3 regions of the Arthrobacter sp. B055-34 genome follow, and region 3 is predicted to be linked to each of the others. Evidence: predicted binding sites of a transcription regulator. Region 3 holds the regulator's gene; each other region holds the start of a gene.
The links. The regulator HspR, encoded in region 3, represses chaperone genes until heat shock. The targets are predictions, from matches to a motif close to AAGTTGAGTCNNNNNGACTCAACTT.
Positions count from the first base shown of each region.

Region 1: AC5RWO_RS15930 (ATP-dependent Clp protease ATP-binding subunit) is a predicted target of HspR. The motif match lies at 1,701-1,725, and genes of this name have one in related genera.
Region 2: AC5RWO_RS19690 (Hsp20/alpha crystallin family protein) is a predicted target of HspR. The motif match lies at 3,965-3,989, and genes of this name have one in related genera.

Region 1 covers NZ_JBNHFQ010000008.1:125,066-130,234, reverse strand. Annotated here, with positions in the region: gene AC5RWO_RS15945 (alpha/beta fold hydrolase) at 1-78, opposite strand, end outside; gene AC5RWO_RS15940 (GYD domain-containing protein) at 259-585, shown strand; gene AC5RWO_RS15935 (hypothetical protein) at 1,027-1,263, shown strand; gene AC5RWO_RS15930 (ATP-dependent Clp protease ATP-binding subunit) at 1,740-4,340, shown strand; gene AC5RWO_RS15925 (BCCT family transporter) at 4,443-5,169, opposite strand, start outside.
Region 2 covers NZ_JBNHFQ010000013.1:61,299-66,467, forward strand. Annotated here, with positions in the region: gene AC5RWO_RS19675 (bile acid:sodium symporter family protein) at 1-448, opposite strand, end outside; gene AC5RWO_RS19680 (LPXTG cell wall anchor domain-containing protein) at 595-2,622, opposite strand; gene AC5RWO_RS19685 (hypothetical protein) at 2,711-3,805, opposite strand; gene AC5RWO_RS19690 (Hsp20/alpha crystallin family protein) at 4,041-4,502, shown strand; gene AC5RWO_RS19695 (glutamate-cysteine ligase family protein) at 4,626-5,169, shown strand, end outside.
Region 3 covers NZ_JBNHFQ010000007.1:104,805-109,973, reverse strand. Annotated here, with positions in the region: gene dnaK (molecular chaperone DnaK) at 1-707, shown strand, start outside; gene AC5RWO_RS14455 (nucleotide exchange factor GrpE) at 710-1,381, shown strand; gene AC5RWO_RS14450 (DnaJ C-terminal domain-containing protein) at 1,478-2,455, shown strand; gene AC5RWO_RS14445 (heat shock protein transcriptional repressor HspR) at 2,477-2,902, shown strand; gene AC5RWO_RS14440 (UPF0758 domain-containing protein) at 2,832-3,206, opposite strand; gene AC5RWO_RS14435 (hypothetical protein) at 3,315-3,491, opposite strand; gene AC5RWO_RS14430 (COG4315 family predicted lipoprotein) at 3,543-4,088, opposite strand; gene AC5RWO_RS14425 (sigma-70 family RNA polymerase sigma factor) at 4,297-4,788, shown strand; gene AC5RWO_RS14420 (zf-HC2 domain-containing protein) at 4,785-5,169, shown strand, end outside.

The DNA.
Region 1 (5,169 bases), on a different contig from region 3:
TGCCGCGACCAGCGCCGGCGTGACCTCCGACCACGAGGAAGCGTCCAGCCAGAATCCGGGAACAAGGATGATATCCATGCCCGGTACCCTACGCGGGCCCAATCGCAAATGGTACGCACCGGCCCGAAACTGCTGCCGCCAGCCCGCAGAAAAGAGCCCGCAATCAGGACGGGAGATACCCGATCTTTTCGAGGCTGCCGGATCTAGACTTTAAGCCGAACCGCAACTTCGCCGGTCCGGTGGACGAGAGGAATAGACATGCCGCTCTATCTTTCAAAGTTCAGCTACACTCCGGAGACCTGGGCCAGGTTGATCAGCAAGCCCGAGGACCGGCGCCAAGCCGCACAGGCGTACATCGAGGCGGTTGGCGGCAAGCTCCACGGTTTCTGGTACGCCTTCGGTTCCTATGACGGATACACGCTGTGGGAAGCCCCGGACAACGTTTCCATGGCCGCCGTGGCGCTCGCCATCACCGGAGGCGGCGCGCTGAGCACCTTGGAAACAACCGTGCTGATGACGGTCGACGACACGATGCAGGCGCTGCGGCACGCCGACCAGGTCCGCTACCGCGCTCCCGGCACCTGATTTCAAAAACGTACGACGGCGGGACTTTCGGCCCGATTTTGCCCGACCAAGGCTTCGCCAAGGTTATTTTCAGCTTGTACCCAGCTTCCGCTCCTACCTTGAGAAATCTCATTTCGGATCTGCGGTCGGAGGTCATCCATCCTCCCCGCAGGGGTTCCGGGGTTATCCCGTTGGGACGGGGCTCCGGAAGGGGAAATTCACAGCTGAGGGCGTTTAGCCCGATGGGAAAGTGTGCGCGGTGACGACGACGTCTTCGCGCACAGATCCCGTTTATATCTATGCAATTGGGGCAGAACTATGAACAACAACATCTTGAAAGTCGTAACCGACGTACTAGCAACCGTGGCACTCGTAGCGTTGGGAGCTGGCCCCGTGTCGGCGGCACGGAGCAGTTACGGAGCGCACGTTTACAAAGATTCCGGGTCTGTCTACGAGTACAACATGGTGACGACTCCCAACTCAAAGTTAGTCGTCCAGTACAACGAGCACAGCGGATACGGCAAGGACTCGTCCTGGAAGATCGCCAGCCATGGCCATGAACTCATGGACGACGAGGGGACCAAGGAAACGCACGGCAAATACTCGTACTCCGACAGCAGCGGGTCCAAGTCCGAATACTCATTCCACGCCTCCAAGGGAAAGACTCAGGAACGTTCCCGGTCCAAGGGTGGACACTAGGCGCTATGCGTGCGGCTTCACTGCAGCGCCTCCCCAGCTTCCCGCGGCTCGGTGAAATCGCAGGTACCGGGATGGCGTTCGGGCAGGAGGCAGGTCCGGCCAGTCGGAAGGTGAAGGTTGGCACAGCGGCCGGCCCGCGCTACGTCTTCGCGAACATGCAGGTTGGCCAGGTCGGGCCGTTCCTGGCCAACGTGATGAGACTGCGGAGCTGCGGGATCTGGTTCTTGGGCGATCATCTCTAGCAACCGATCTTCGTAGTGGACGGTTTGTGCGGGAGTCCTGCCATAGCGGCGCGCTTTCCAGTCTGGCGCCGTCACGTTAACTAACGATGTCATCCGGATTGTTTTTCGATGACGGACGAGCCCAAAGAACCTCAGACCTGAGCCAACTTCGCTCAATTTTTCAGGCAGGCGGAATAATTCTCCAGCCTCAGCGTTAACATGAGTCGAAGGTACTCAAGTTCCTGAGGAGGATACATGCCATTGTTCTTCGGACCTGCAGCATCAGGCAGCGGCTCATTCGACGAATTCCTGGCCCGCTACCTGCAGGGCCAGCGGGCCGCACAAGCCCGGCGCCCCATCGACATCACCCGGCTGCTGAGCCGCCGCTCGCATGAGCTGCTCGGTTACGCGGCCCGCTTCGCCACCGACCACGGCCACTCCGAAGTCGACGCGCTGCACATCCTGCGCGTCATGGTCGAACAGGAGCCGACCGCCAGCAACCTCAAGCAGGCCGGCGCCGAGCCAGCCGCCATCGCCAAGGCCGCCGAGCAGCGACTGCCGGGAGAATCGGACGAAAAGCCGGATACTCCGCCGTCGCTCACCCAGTCGGCCCAGCGCGTACTGCTGGACGCCCACCAGGTAGCCCGCTCCTTCGGGTCCACCTACATCGACCCCGAACACCTCTTCATCGCATTCGTCCTTAACACGGAGTCGCCCGCGGGACAGCTGCTGGCTGCGGCCGGCGTCACGCCGCAGTCGCTGCAGGAAGGTGCCCGGGAAGCCCAGTCCAACGGCGCGGGCAACCGGCAGGGCTCAAACGCGGCCGCCGAAAATTCGGAAACCCCGATGCTGGACCAGTTCGGTACGGACCTGACCGCTTTGGCGCGCGAGAACAAGCTGGATCCGGTGATCGGCCGATCGGAGGAAATCGAGCAGACTATCGAGATCCTGGCCCGGCGCACCAAGAACAACCCGGTGCTGATCGGCGAAGCCGGCGTAGGCAAGACCGCCATCGCGGAAGGCCTGGCGCAGGCGATCGAGGCCGGCGACGTCCCGCAGCAGCTGCGCGGCAAGCGCGTGGTCTCCCTCGACCTGCCCGGCATGCTCGCCGGAACCCGCTACCGCGGCGACTTCGAGGAGCGGCTGACCAAGACGATGGACGAGATCAGCGCCAACAGCCAGAGCATGATCGTGTTCATCGACGAGCTGCACACCGTGGTCGGCGCGGGCGGTTCGGGCGAGGGCGGCATGGATGCCGGCGACATCCTCAAGCCGCGCCTTGCCCGGGGCGAACTGCACCTGGTCGGCGCCACCACGCTCGGTGAGTACCGCAAGATCGAGAAGGATCCGGCACTGGAACGCCGCTTCCAGCCGGTCACGGTCGGCGAGCCCAGCGTCGAGGACGCGGTCCGGATCCTCGCGGGGCTGAAGGACCGCTACGAGGAACACCACGGCGTCACCTACACCGACGAGGCGATCCGCGCCGCCGTCGAAATGTCCGCCCGGTACATCACGGACCGCTTCCTGCCGGATAAGGCGATCGACCTGATCGACCAGGCCGGCGCGCGGCTGAGCCTGCAGCGGGGTCCACGCGTCGACGTCGCGGCGCTGCGGGAACAGGCCGCAACTCTGGAAGCGTCCAAGAACGCCGCGGTGGCCGAGGAGCACTACGAGGAAGCCTCCCGCCTGCGCGACGAGATCGAGGCGGTGAACCAGCAGATCGCCGCCGCCGAGGGAACCCAGGCCGGCCACGGCGCAACGGAAGCCAACGACGGCGGGGCGAGCGCCGGCGTCGTACGCTCACCGTCCGTGGTGGGCGAGACCGAGATCGCCGCGATCATCGCCCGCGCCACCGGCATTCCCGCCGCACGGCTGACCGAGGGCGACCGCGCACGGCTCGCCCGCCTCGAGGAGGACCTGCACCAGCGGGTCATCGGGCAGGACGACGCGGTGGCCGCCATCGCCAAATCCGTACGGCGCAACCGCACGGGCATGGGCGACGAGGGCAGGCCCGTGGGCAGCTTCCTGTTCCTCGGCCCCACCGGCGTGGGCAAAACCGAGCTCGCCAAGGCGCTGGCCGAGTCCCTGTTCGGCGACGAGAAGGCCATGGCGCGCTTCGACATGAGCGAGTTCGGCGAGCGCCACACCGTTAGCCGCCTGGTCGGGGCTCCCCCGGGCTACGTGGGCTATGACGAGGCCGGCCAGCTGACCGAACGCGTACGGCGCCGGCCGTACTCCGTGGTGCTGCTCGACGAAATCGAGAAGGCCCACCCGGACGTGTTCAACCTGCTGCTCCAGGTGCTCGACGACGGCCGCCTCACCGACAGCCAGGGCCGCACGGTGGATTTCCGCAACACCGTGGTCATCATGACCTCGAACCTCGGCTCGGAATTCCTGGCCAGCAAGGGCGGCGCCCTGGGCTTCACCGCGAACAACGACGGCGACGGCTTCGGTTCCGAACCGGAGCTGCGCGCCCGGGTGATGGGCCGGCTGCGCGAGAGCATGCGGCCGGAGTTCATCAACCGGATCGACGAGATCGTGCTGTTCCGCAAGCTCAGCCAGGAGCAGCTGCGCGAGATTGTCCGGCTGCAGCTGGGCAAGACCGAAGCCCGGCTGCAGGCCCAGGGCATCGGACTGGCGGTCAGCGAGGAGGCCGTGGCGTGGATCGCCGAGGCCGGTTACGAACCGGAGTACGGCGCCCGGCCGCTGCGCCGCGTCATCCAGCGCGAGCTTGATGACCGGATCGCGGACCTGCTAGTTACCGAGGCACTGCACGACGGCGGAAGGGTCACCGTGACCGTCGACGGCGGACAGCTGCGGGTTTCCGCAGGCCTGGAAGCGCCGATGGCCGCGTAAGGCCTGCGGCACCGTTGCCTGAGCGGTCAGGCACCCAAAGAGCCAGCCGGGAAGAGTTGCATCTTCCCGGCCGGCTCTTTGTCTAATCTGACCAGCAGCTACCTAAGCCGGCGTGTTCTTACCCTTTTCTTCCAGGTCCTTGAGCCGTGCGTGCCGCAGAGCCTCGAACTCCCGGTCCTTCCTCAGTTCCATGACCAAGCATGTTCCGAGGAGGGCCACGATGACGGTGAAGGGCAACGCTGAGAGCATCGCCGCCTGCTGCAGGGCCGTTAGCCCGCCGACCAGCAGCAGGAGAACCGCGCAGGCTCCGGTCAGTCCGCCCCACAGCCCGAGGACCGGCTTGCTTGGCTCCAGGCTTCCCTTCGAGGACAGCATGCTCAGGACAAACGTGTTCGCGTCGGCACCCGATATGAAGAAGAGTGCAACCAGGACAACCGTGACCACTGCTGTGAGCTGGACTAGCGGCAGATTCTCCAGCATTGCAAAGAATGCGCTATTGATGTTCTCAGTTGTCGCCGCACCGATGCCTGCGCCGTTCATGTCCATCTGAATGGCGGAGCCGCCAAAGATCGTGAACCAGGCGAAGAAGACCAGGCTGGGCACGCCGAGCACGCCTGCCACGAACTGGCGGATTGTGCGACCGCGGGAAATTTTCGCCAGGAAGACTCCGACGAAAGCGCCCCAGCTGAGCCACCAAGCCATCATGAAGTAGGTCCACCACTGCATCCACTGCAGATTGTCCGGGGTGCTGGGGGTTATTAGGCTGACCTGCAGGAAGTCACTGAAGTACTGCCCGACAGACCGGAAAAACAGGTTGGAAATGAAGTTG
Region 2 (5,169 bases), on a different contig from region 3:
CCGAAGTCATCGCCACAGATAAGGCGACATCGCCCTTGGCCAAGTAAGACACCACGTTGGAGGCGGTCCCGCCGGGGCAACAGCCCACCAGGATCACGCCCGCCGCCAGCGCCGGCGGCAGTCCAAGCGCCATGCTGATCAGCAGGCCCAGCACCGGCATGATGACGAACTGCGCGATCACCCCGAGCACCACAGGAATCGGCCGCTTGGCGATCAGCGCGAAGTCCGGCGGCGTCAGGGTGAGCCCCATGCCGAACATGATGATGCCCAGCGCCGGCGTCACCAGTGTTCCCCAGCCGGTAAAAGCCGAGGGGAACAGGAAAGCTACGACACCGCCGGCCAGAATAAGGATCGGGAACAGCGTGACCGCGATTGTCGCGGCGCGATCCTCCCGGGTGGTATCGATGCTGGCGGTTGCTGTCCGAGGTGGTTCAACTGGCGAAGTCATTGCGCAAGCTTATAAATGCTCCGCTCCGAGCGTCCACTATGTGGAGGGTTATATCAATATGCGGACATCGGTGGATGCGGCCTCTTCCGGTGTTTGGCTCCCGCCAAGTTCCCAGTGAAGAGGCCGCGCCCCTGCCTGCCGTTCAGTTAGCTCCGCATCGGAGCAACTTCCTTCCGACTGATGGCCAGCAGGCCGCCGAGAAGAATCATCGCCATCCCGCCGAACAGCAGGTCCGTCGTAGTAGCTCCCGTCTCGGCGAGGGTTCCGGCACCGTCACCTGACACGGTGCCATCCGAACCACCAGGCACGCTGGCATCCGAACTACCAACAACGACGCCGGCCGCCGGCGTTCCGCTGTTGGTCCCGGTCGCGTCGCTGCCTGCGATGCGGTTAGCGGCTACCGACGCTTCAACGCCGTTTGACGCTGAATCACCCTGCGTCCCTATGATTGCCCCGCTACCATTAGCAGCAGCGACGAAGGCAGAATCCAGGGTTCCTTCCATTCCGGGAGTTCCTTCAGCGCCGACGAGGACCCCTCGGTCTCCGGCGATCCCTGCAGGTGAATCCGTGTTCGCCTCGGTTGCATCGGTTCCGGCATCAGTTCCGCCGGAGGTGTCGCCACCCGGAATCCCGGTATTGCCGGAACCCTGCGTTCCAGCTACGCCGTCTCCGTCGTTGCTGTCTCCTCCGGTTGCATCTTCGTCAGTTGCATCGCCGCCGGTGACGTCTGACCCTGGAGTACCGTCACCGTCCGAGTCAGGATCCGTTCCATCCTCATCAGCGGGGTCCGATCCTGGTGTTCCATCGGTATCCTCAGCACCGCCGGTTCCATTACCCACTGTTCCAGCCAGGCAGCCATTGCCACCTGTCGCAAAGCCTCCAAGGACCAGCCCGGCATCCAGACAAATGTCGGCAATTACGCCAAATCCGTCGCCGTAGCCAGCGTTTACGACCGTCTCCACCTCGGCAACAATGTCTCCGGCAACATCAGTGTCGACGTTGCTGAAATCATCGGTACCGATCACTTCGCCGATCACCAGCGTTGCATCCGCAAGTACGTCCGCATCGGTGGCAAGCAGACCGTCATTGGTACCGGTGCTGCTCTCCGCAGTGCGGCACGGCAGTCCGTCCGCCGAAAGTCCGGCGCCCAGCAACGACACGTCAGCATCAAGGCAAACGTCAGCGGCAACGTCGACCAGGCTGTCTTCATCAAGCGCCACATTTACATCGGCGGCGGCATCAACGTCGGCAGCAGCAACATCCTCGACCACCACATCGGCAGCCGCATCCTCCTCGACAATGACACCGTCATCGCTACCGGTGCCGCTCTCCGCAGTGCGGCACGGCAACCCGTCCGCCGACAGCCCATCACCCAACAGAGCCACATCAGCATCAAGGCAAACGTCAGCGGCAACGTCGACCAGGCTGTCTTCATCAAGCGCCACGATTACATCCGCGGCAGCGTCAACGTCGGCAGCAGCAACATCCTCGACCACCACATCGGCAGCGGCGTCCGCGTTGGTCGCTACTGCTGGGGCTTCATCCTTTTCTGCGACCGTTTCAGCAGCATCATCAGCTGCTTCGGCCAGAGCGCCTTCCTCGGTGCCTACCGTAGCTTCTGCCATTACGTCCGCATTAGCTTCCACGGTATTGTCATCGACCATCGCGTCAGAATCGGCGAGTACGACATCGGCTTCGGCTTCTACATCCGCAACTGCTTCCACCTCCGCTTCCGTCACCCGAGGTTCTTCGGCAATCGCATAGTCCTGTTCTGCTGTCCCGACGGCAACGTCAGCATCCGCAACCACGGCTGCCTCAGCTTCCATGGCCTCCGGCGCGGGCTCTGCTTCCACGGGAGCGGCATAGTCAACAGCGTCGCCGTCAAGTTCCACGTCGGCCATTACATCGGCCACTGATTCGGCTCCAAGCAGTTCGGCGTCGAGATCCGCGTCTACCTTGAGACCGCGGACCTCGGCGTCCACATCCGCTACGGCATCGAGCCCGACGTCGTCGGCGATGACATCCAGGTTCGCGTCAACTGCCACTGTGCTGTCCGGAGCAACCGCAGGCTCCGGTGGTTCAGATTCCGCGGCTGAAGCAGCCGCGGTACCGAGGACGAGAAGTCCTCCGCTAAAGACGACGCTGCACAGCGCCGTCCGCATTGTTCTACGCATGGTTGTTCTCCTGATTGAATCTGTCGCCGCCCTGTTGCGGGTGGCCATGGTCCTTGTGCTGCCGGTAAAAGGGCAGCGTGGACCAGAATCAATCAGGAGAGGAACCGGGATCCGAAGAACGTGAAGCGGGCAGACTCCAGGCCGAGCCATCGGCAGTACCCGAATTGGCTAACGGCGCGAGCAGATTAGAAAAAGGCACGTCAGCAGCGCCTTGGCCGGCGGATGCACTTCCGCCAGCGGCAGCAGCGCCGCTTCCGCCAACGCCTGCTGGGACGGCGGTCGGCGTAGCCGCGACGGGCTGGCCGGGATACGACTCCACGGCAGCACTATGGGCATCCTGGTCCGCGACCGCCGAAGGTGTGTGGGAAATTTGGGCCAAGAACTGGGCCGGAGTTGGTTGAGGTTCCGCCCGAGCGGGCGCTGCTTCGTACTCGTCTTTCTGGCGGTTGTCCGATGTACCAGCGGCGGTATCGGCGGGAACGACTTCGGCGAGGCCATCCGCCAGCTGGTTGCTGGGAACCTCAGCTACCGCAACGGAGACAGATGATGCATCCGCGGTCGGGCCGTCTTCGACGGGATCGACAACGGGAGCAGCAGCTTCGATCACCGGGGCGGTAGCAGGTGCTGCTGCTTCGACGACAGGTGCCACAACAGGTGCCGCGGCTTCGACAACCGGAGTGATTACCGGCTGTGCAGCGGCAGAACCCGTCTCAACGACGGGCTCCACTACATCTGCTGCCGTTTCGAGCACCGGCTCGGTCAGAGGCGCGGCTGATTCAAGGACAGGATCGGATACTGAGGCAACAGCGCCAGCTACCTCGTGCGTTGCCGCTGTAACCGGTTGCACGGACTGGGCGACTGACTTCCAAGCAGCGCCGACAGGAGCCGCAGCTTTTTCGACAACTGGAGTGACCTGTTCGGTCACAGCCGCAAGTTCGTTGGTAACGGGCGCCGGCTCGGCGGTCGCTGCTCCCACAACATTAGTAGTGGGCGTGGTCGCCTCGGTGAGCACCGCCGTCGTACTTTGAGTTTCTGAACTGAGCACTTCGGTCAGAAGTCCATCGTCAGCATCCGCGGCACTCGCGCCGGCGATCCCGAAAAGGCCGAATCCGGCGGTGGCTGCAGCTGTGAGCACGACCTTGCGCACCAGGACTGGCACACGGGACAGCGGCTCAACGCGCACCGTGACCACCCCCGTGACGACCAGTTTTGCTTCCGAATTTCAGGCTACGTCCGTCGCGAGCACGAGTCCAGAGGATTAGGTGAATCGGTTAGACATCTGTTCGCTCTGAGCTATGAAAAGGGTTAGCACTCCACCTACCTGAGTGCTAATCTATGAACGTAGTTGAGCGATGGTGACTCAACTATAGTGACAGGAAAAACCGCTCCGTACGGGGCGTGCGAAGGAGTTGATGACAATGGCCATGAAGTTTGACCCATTCCGTGAACTGGACCGCGTCGCCGGTGCCTCGATGGAAAACCGCCCGGGCCTGCGGCTGATGCCGATGGATCTGTACCGCGACGGGGACCACTACATTCTGAACGCGGACCTGCCTGGGATCGATCCGGGATCCGTTGACATCGACGTCGACGGGCAGCTGCTGACCATCCGGGCCGAGCGAACGGTGCGCGGCGCCGAAGGCGTCAAGTGGCTCACCCGCGAGCGCGAAGGCGGCTCCTTCCTTCGCCAGCTCAACCTGGGCCAGGGTATCGACATCGATGCCATCTCCGCCCGGTACGAAAACGGCGTGCTCTCGGTGTCCATTCCGGTCAGTGAGAAGGCCAAGCCGCGCAAGATCGAGGTCGTCACCGGAGCAGCTGAAACCGTGGCGGTGGAAGGCGCCGAAAGTGGCGACGAGCAGAAGTCGGTTGAGTCGTAATCCCTGACCAGCGTCCATGCGGCCCCTTGCCCTGCCGGGTGAGGGGCCGCACCCTTTGCCCGGCGCCTGCCGTTGGTGGCCCGCACTCTATACAAGGTGCCCGCGTGGTGGTTACCTTCAAACATGGGCTCAGAAGTCAAAACCAAGACGTTCAGCCGTGAGCAGCGCACCCGTTACCGTGAACGTCTGCTGGAAAACCTGGAAAGCTTCGGGCATTACCTCGCTACCGCCGAGTTCGCCGGAACCGGTTCCATTGGTATGGAGATGGAGCTGAACCTGACCAACTCGGACTGCTCCCCCGCGCTACGCAACTCCGTGGTGCTCGAGGCCATCGCCGATCCGGCTTTTCAGACCGAGATCGGCGCCTTCAACATTGAGCTCAACCATCCTGCCCTCGCCGTGGCCGGCCGGGGGCTTGAGAAGCTCGAGAACAGCCTGCGCGACCAGTTGAACCATGCGGACGAACGCGCCGCATCGGCAAAGGCCCGCATCCTCATGATCGGCATCCTGCCGACGCTCAAACGCGCCCTGGTGGAAGACATGTCCTGGCTCAGCGCCGGGAAGCGTTATGCCGCCCTTAATACTTCGGTGCTGCAGGCCCGCGGTGAAGACGTGCTGATGGACTTGCGCGGAATCGAATCGCTGTCCTTTTATGCCAAGAACATTG
Region 3 (5,169 bases):
GCAACACCGCCATCCCGACCAAACGGAGCGAGACCTTCACCACGGCGGATGACAACCAGCCGTCGGTGGCCATCCAGGTCTTCCAGGGCGAGCGCGAGTTCACCCGGGACAATAAGCCGCTGGGCACCTTCGAGCTGACCGGCATCGCGCCGGCTCCGCGCGGCGTGCCCCAGGTCGAGGTCACCTTCGACATCGACGCCAACGGTATTGTCCACGTGTCCGCCAAGGACAAGGGCACCGGCGCCGAGCAGTCCATGACCATCACGGGCGGTACCGCGCTGTCCAAGGATGACATCGACCGCATGGTGCGCGAGGCCGAGGAACACGCGGCCGAGGACAAGAAGCGCCGCGAGGCCGCAGACGTCCGCAACTCGGCCGAACAGCTGGCCTACTCTGTGGACAAGCTGCTCGCCGACAATGACGACAAGCTGCCCGAAGAGGTCAAGACCGAGGTCAAGGCCGACGTCGATGCCCTGAAATCCGCACTGGAGAAGCAGGACAACGACGACGAGGTGAAGTCCGCGTTCGAGAAGCTGCAGGCTTCCCAGACGAAGCTCGGCGAGGCCATCTACTCGCAGGCCCAGGCCTCCGGCGCAGCCGGCGAGGGTGCACCGGGAGCAGACGGCACCGCCGGACAGGGCTCTGCCAACGCTGACGAGGACATCGTCGACGCTGAGGTTGTCGACGAGGAAGAAGAGAAGAAGTAACTATGCCCCACCACGGTAACGAGCACGAGCACGAGTCAGAGCCGGTGAGCTTCCGCGACAACCGTAAGATTGACCCGGAGACGGGCAAGGTCCGTGGCCAGGAAGCACCTGCCGAAGCGGAGGCAGCCGAGGAGGCTGCCGCCGCGGAGGCACCCGCATCCGAGGATGTTGAGGGTGACGCTCTGTCCCAGGCCGAGGCGATCCTGAACAGTACCGACGTTCCCGCCGGGGAGTCGGTAGCCCAGGGCGTGGACTCGGAACAGGCGGCAGAGCTGAGGAATGACCTGCTGCGCCTTCAGGCGGAGTACGTCAATTACCGCAAGCGGGTGGAACGGGACCGCGCGGTGGCCGGCCAGATGGCCATCATCGGTGTTCTCAACTCGCTGCTTCCGGTACTTGATGATATCGATGCCGCACGCCAGCACGGCGACCTCGAGGACGGACCCTTCGCCGCAATCGCAGCCAAGCTGGAAAACGTCCTGAAGGTCTACGGTCTGGAACCGATCTCCGAGACGGACGTGGAGTTCGATCCGAATATCCACGAAGCGCTGATGCAGCAGCAAAGCGCGGATGTCCAGGTCGATTCGGTCAGCCAGATCCTTCGGACCGGGTACAAGTCCGGGGATCGCGTCCTGCGTGCTGCCCAGGTGATCGTGGCTGTACCGGCCGAGTAGCTCCGAACGAGGCCGGGGACGTCGTAAAGGCGTCCCCGGCTCTCATGGGCTCTCGGGCCACCATAGACTTTGAACTACACGAAGGGAGGCGCCTGAATGGCTAGCCAGGATTGGGTCGAGAAGGACTTTTACAAGATCCTTGGTGTCTCCAAGGACGCGTCGGATGCCGACATCAAGAAGGCATACCGCAAACTTGCCCGGAAGTACCATCCGGACACGAATTCCTCTGATGCCACGGCTGAAAAGATGTTCAAGGACGTCTCCGAAGCTTATTCGGTACTCTCCGATCCGGAAGAGCGCCAGCAGTACGACGCCATCCGGGCGATGGGCAGTGGGGCCCGCTTTACCGCTGGGGGAGCGGGCACACCCGGTGGCGGCGGGTTTGAGGACATCTTCGGCAATATGTTCGGTCAGGGCACCCGCAGCCGTTCAGCCGGCGGATTCGGCAACGGGAATATCCCGCCCGAGTTTGCCGACCTATTCGGCGGTGGGTTCGGGGGCGGGTTCCAGCCGCCGCAGGCGCCGCCGCGCAAAGGTGCGGACCGGACCGCCTCCACCAGCATTTCCTTTGCCGGTTCCATCAAGGGAACCACCATCGGACTGCGCGAGCCTTCCGGCGAAGTCATTGACGTCCGTATTCCCGCCGGAATTAAGGACGGTCAAAAGGTCCGCGTCCGAGGCAAAGGTCAGCCCGGCCCTGCCGGCAGCGGCGACCTGATGGTTACCGTGAATGTACAGCCCCATACTTTCTACACGCGCGACGGTGACAACCTTCGGATCCATGTCCCGGTGACCTTCGATGAGGCGGCGTTGGGAGCGCAGATCGACGTTCCGACCATGAACGGCGAAGCGGTGAAGGTTAAGGTGCCTGCCGGCACGCCATCAGGACGGACGCTGCGGGTCAAGGGACGCGGTGTTAAGACGGGCAAGGCGACGGGAGATCTGCTGGTAACCATTGACGTCGTTGTTCCACAAAACCTGAACAAGGAAGCCGAAGAAGCCGTCAAGGCATTCGCCGCGGCCACGGGGGATGCGAATCCTCGCGCCAACCTGGCAGCCAAGGCCAGGCTTTAGGCGACAGATATGGAGAGAGCAATGGGTATTGACCGCAACGCGCCTATCTTTGTGATCTCCGTAGCTGCAGAGCTCGCGGAGATGCATCCGCAAACCCTGCGCCAGTACGACAGGCTGGGCCTGGTCTCACCGTCCCGGCAGCGTGGCCGCCAGCGGCGCTATTCGCAACGCGACGTGGACACCCTGCGTGAGGTCCAGCGGTTGTCGCAGGAAGGCGTGTCGCTTGAGGGCATCAAGCGGATCCTGGAGCTGGAGAACCAGGTGAACGCGCTGCGCTCCCGAGTGCAGGAACTGACCGCCGAGCTCGAAAGCACGCGGCGGCAGAGTGGAACGGAAGCGAGCCGGGTATTCGCCGCCGGGCTGGCCGGAGACGTTGTTACTCTGGCCCGCGGGAAGCGTCCGCGGCCACGGAGCCAGGCCTTGGTGGTCTGGCGGCCGCACTCCTGAGAGCTGCCCGCCGCGATAACTCCATGGCGCCGGCGATCCGTGCGGCCAGAGCAGCGCCGACACCGGGCACTTCCTGAAGTTCCCCGGGGTCGGCGAGCTGCAGCCCGGCCGGACCGCCGAGCCTTTTCAGGACCGACTGCGCCAGTTCCAGACTGCTGGCATCCCGCGTCCCGGATCCGATGACCAGCGCCAGCACCTCCGCGTCCCTCAGCCTGCGGATGCCCATCCGCGCCATGCGCTCCCTGGGCCGGTCTTCCGCCTGCATCTGCGCAATTGCGAGATGGTTCTTTTCGATTGTGCTCATACGGTCGACGCTAGGCGCAGGCACGCCTGATCCGAAGGCCGCGCCGAGACCATGTGGACACGGCAGGTGTGTAACGGCCCCTGTAGAGATGGGGCCCGGCCGTAACGATCACCCGGCAGCGCGTTCACTGGCAGTCATGGCATTGTAACCAGTCATGTCCTGGGACGTCAGACAGGCGGAGAGTCCCGCCCGGGTGGATACTCCGGCCGTGTTGGCCTCGTCCACCCGCGCGTCGGACCCTCCGCCTGTCTGACGAATGAGCATGGCCTCGGTTGTATCGATCATGCCCTGCCACGTCTTGGTTTCAATCGGGAACCAAGACTAATCTTCTTTCTTTCAGCGGATCATTTCGCCATCCGGGGCCACTACATACCAGACGTCGTTGACGCCCTGGCCGTCGACGTCTCCCGGGGCCTTGTCATTCTGCCAGTAGTAGATCGGCATGCCGTCAATGGTCACCTGCTTCTTGCCATCAGGGGTGTCGATAGTTCCGACTTCCGCCGTGATGCCTTCAACTTCCGGGGCATCGCCTTCCGTCAGGACAGGCGGCCACGCGACCAGGCAGTCGCCGGTGCAGTTGCTGACACCGGAATCCTTTTCGTCCTTGGTGAAGTAGTAGACGGTCATTCCCTCGCCATCGACCACAATCTCACCGAGATCGGTTTCGGCAGTCATGAGCTGGGAACCAGCCATCGCACCGGCTTCACCGGAGGCCGGGGCACTTGCCCCGCCCGGTGCCGATTCGGTGGTCTCGGGCATGGCGGTCGTTTCCTCGGCCGGCGGCGGGGCTTCCGTGCCTGATTCGTCGCCGCCTCCGCATCCGGTGAGGCCGAGAAGGGCTGCGGTCATAAGGGCAGCAGCACCACTGAGTTTGATTTTCATGAGGAATTCCTAACGATCAACCGGGCTGCGCTCGGTCCCGGCCCGCCCGTTGCAGGCCGCTATTGGCAAAGACGTAGTGCCGGGCGAAAATGGTTCAACGCCTGGGGGATGTTCTTCTTCCCTACCGGTGAACCTTTCCGCTGTTGGGCACGTCTTCCTGATTGCGGAGGGCTCCGGAACCCGGGCTGTCCGGTCAGGAGGAACGTCGATGTCGATGGAAGAAGAAGCGGTCGCGCAGTTGTACCGCGACCATGCGGCGGCACTTAGGCGGTTCGTGCTGGCCGCCACTTCAGACCCGGACCAGGCCGAAGACGTAGTGCAGGAGACGATCCTGCGCGTCTGGAAACTGGGCCCGGAGGTCGAGAACATGCGCGGTTACCTGTACCGGACCGCGCGGCACGTCATTATCGACAATCACAGGCGCCGCAGCAGCAGGGCCCAGGAAACAAACATGCCGGAAGAAGAGTTGGCAACGGCCGACCAAGTGGATCGGCTCTTGCTCAAAGTGATTATGGAGGAAGCCCTGACAAGGCTCAGCGTGGACCACAGGAACGTCATTCTGGCGTTGCATTACCAACGGCTGACCGCCGCCGAGGCGGCCGAGGAACTTCACGTACCGCTGGGGACGGTCAAGTCGCGTGCCTTTTACAGTGTGAAAGCTCTACGGTCCGTGCTTGATGAAATGGGAGTCAAGCGATGAAAGCCGACCATGAGCAGTTGCGCGAACTGCTCGGGCTTTACATCCTCGGCGGTCTCCGGCGGGATGAGGCCAGGGCCTTCGAAGCACACCTCAACGATTGCCCGGTCTGCCGCCAGGAGGCCGCGGAACTGGAGAGCCTTCCAGGCATGCTCGACGCCGTGCCGCGGGACGAAGCGCTGGAGCTGGCGCAACCGCCCATCGAAGAAATCCAGCAGCATACCAAGCGGCTGCTGAACGAATTGGCGGTGCGCCGCCGCAAAGCACGACGCCGGGTGGCTGGCTTGGTTGCCGCCGTCGCGGCGGCATCGCTGATCATCGGTGCGGTTGTCGGACCGATGGTCACGGCGCCCGAGCAGGAGATGGACAGCTATACGATGGCTT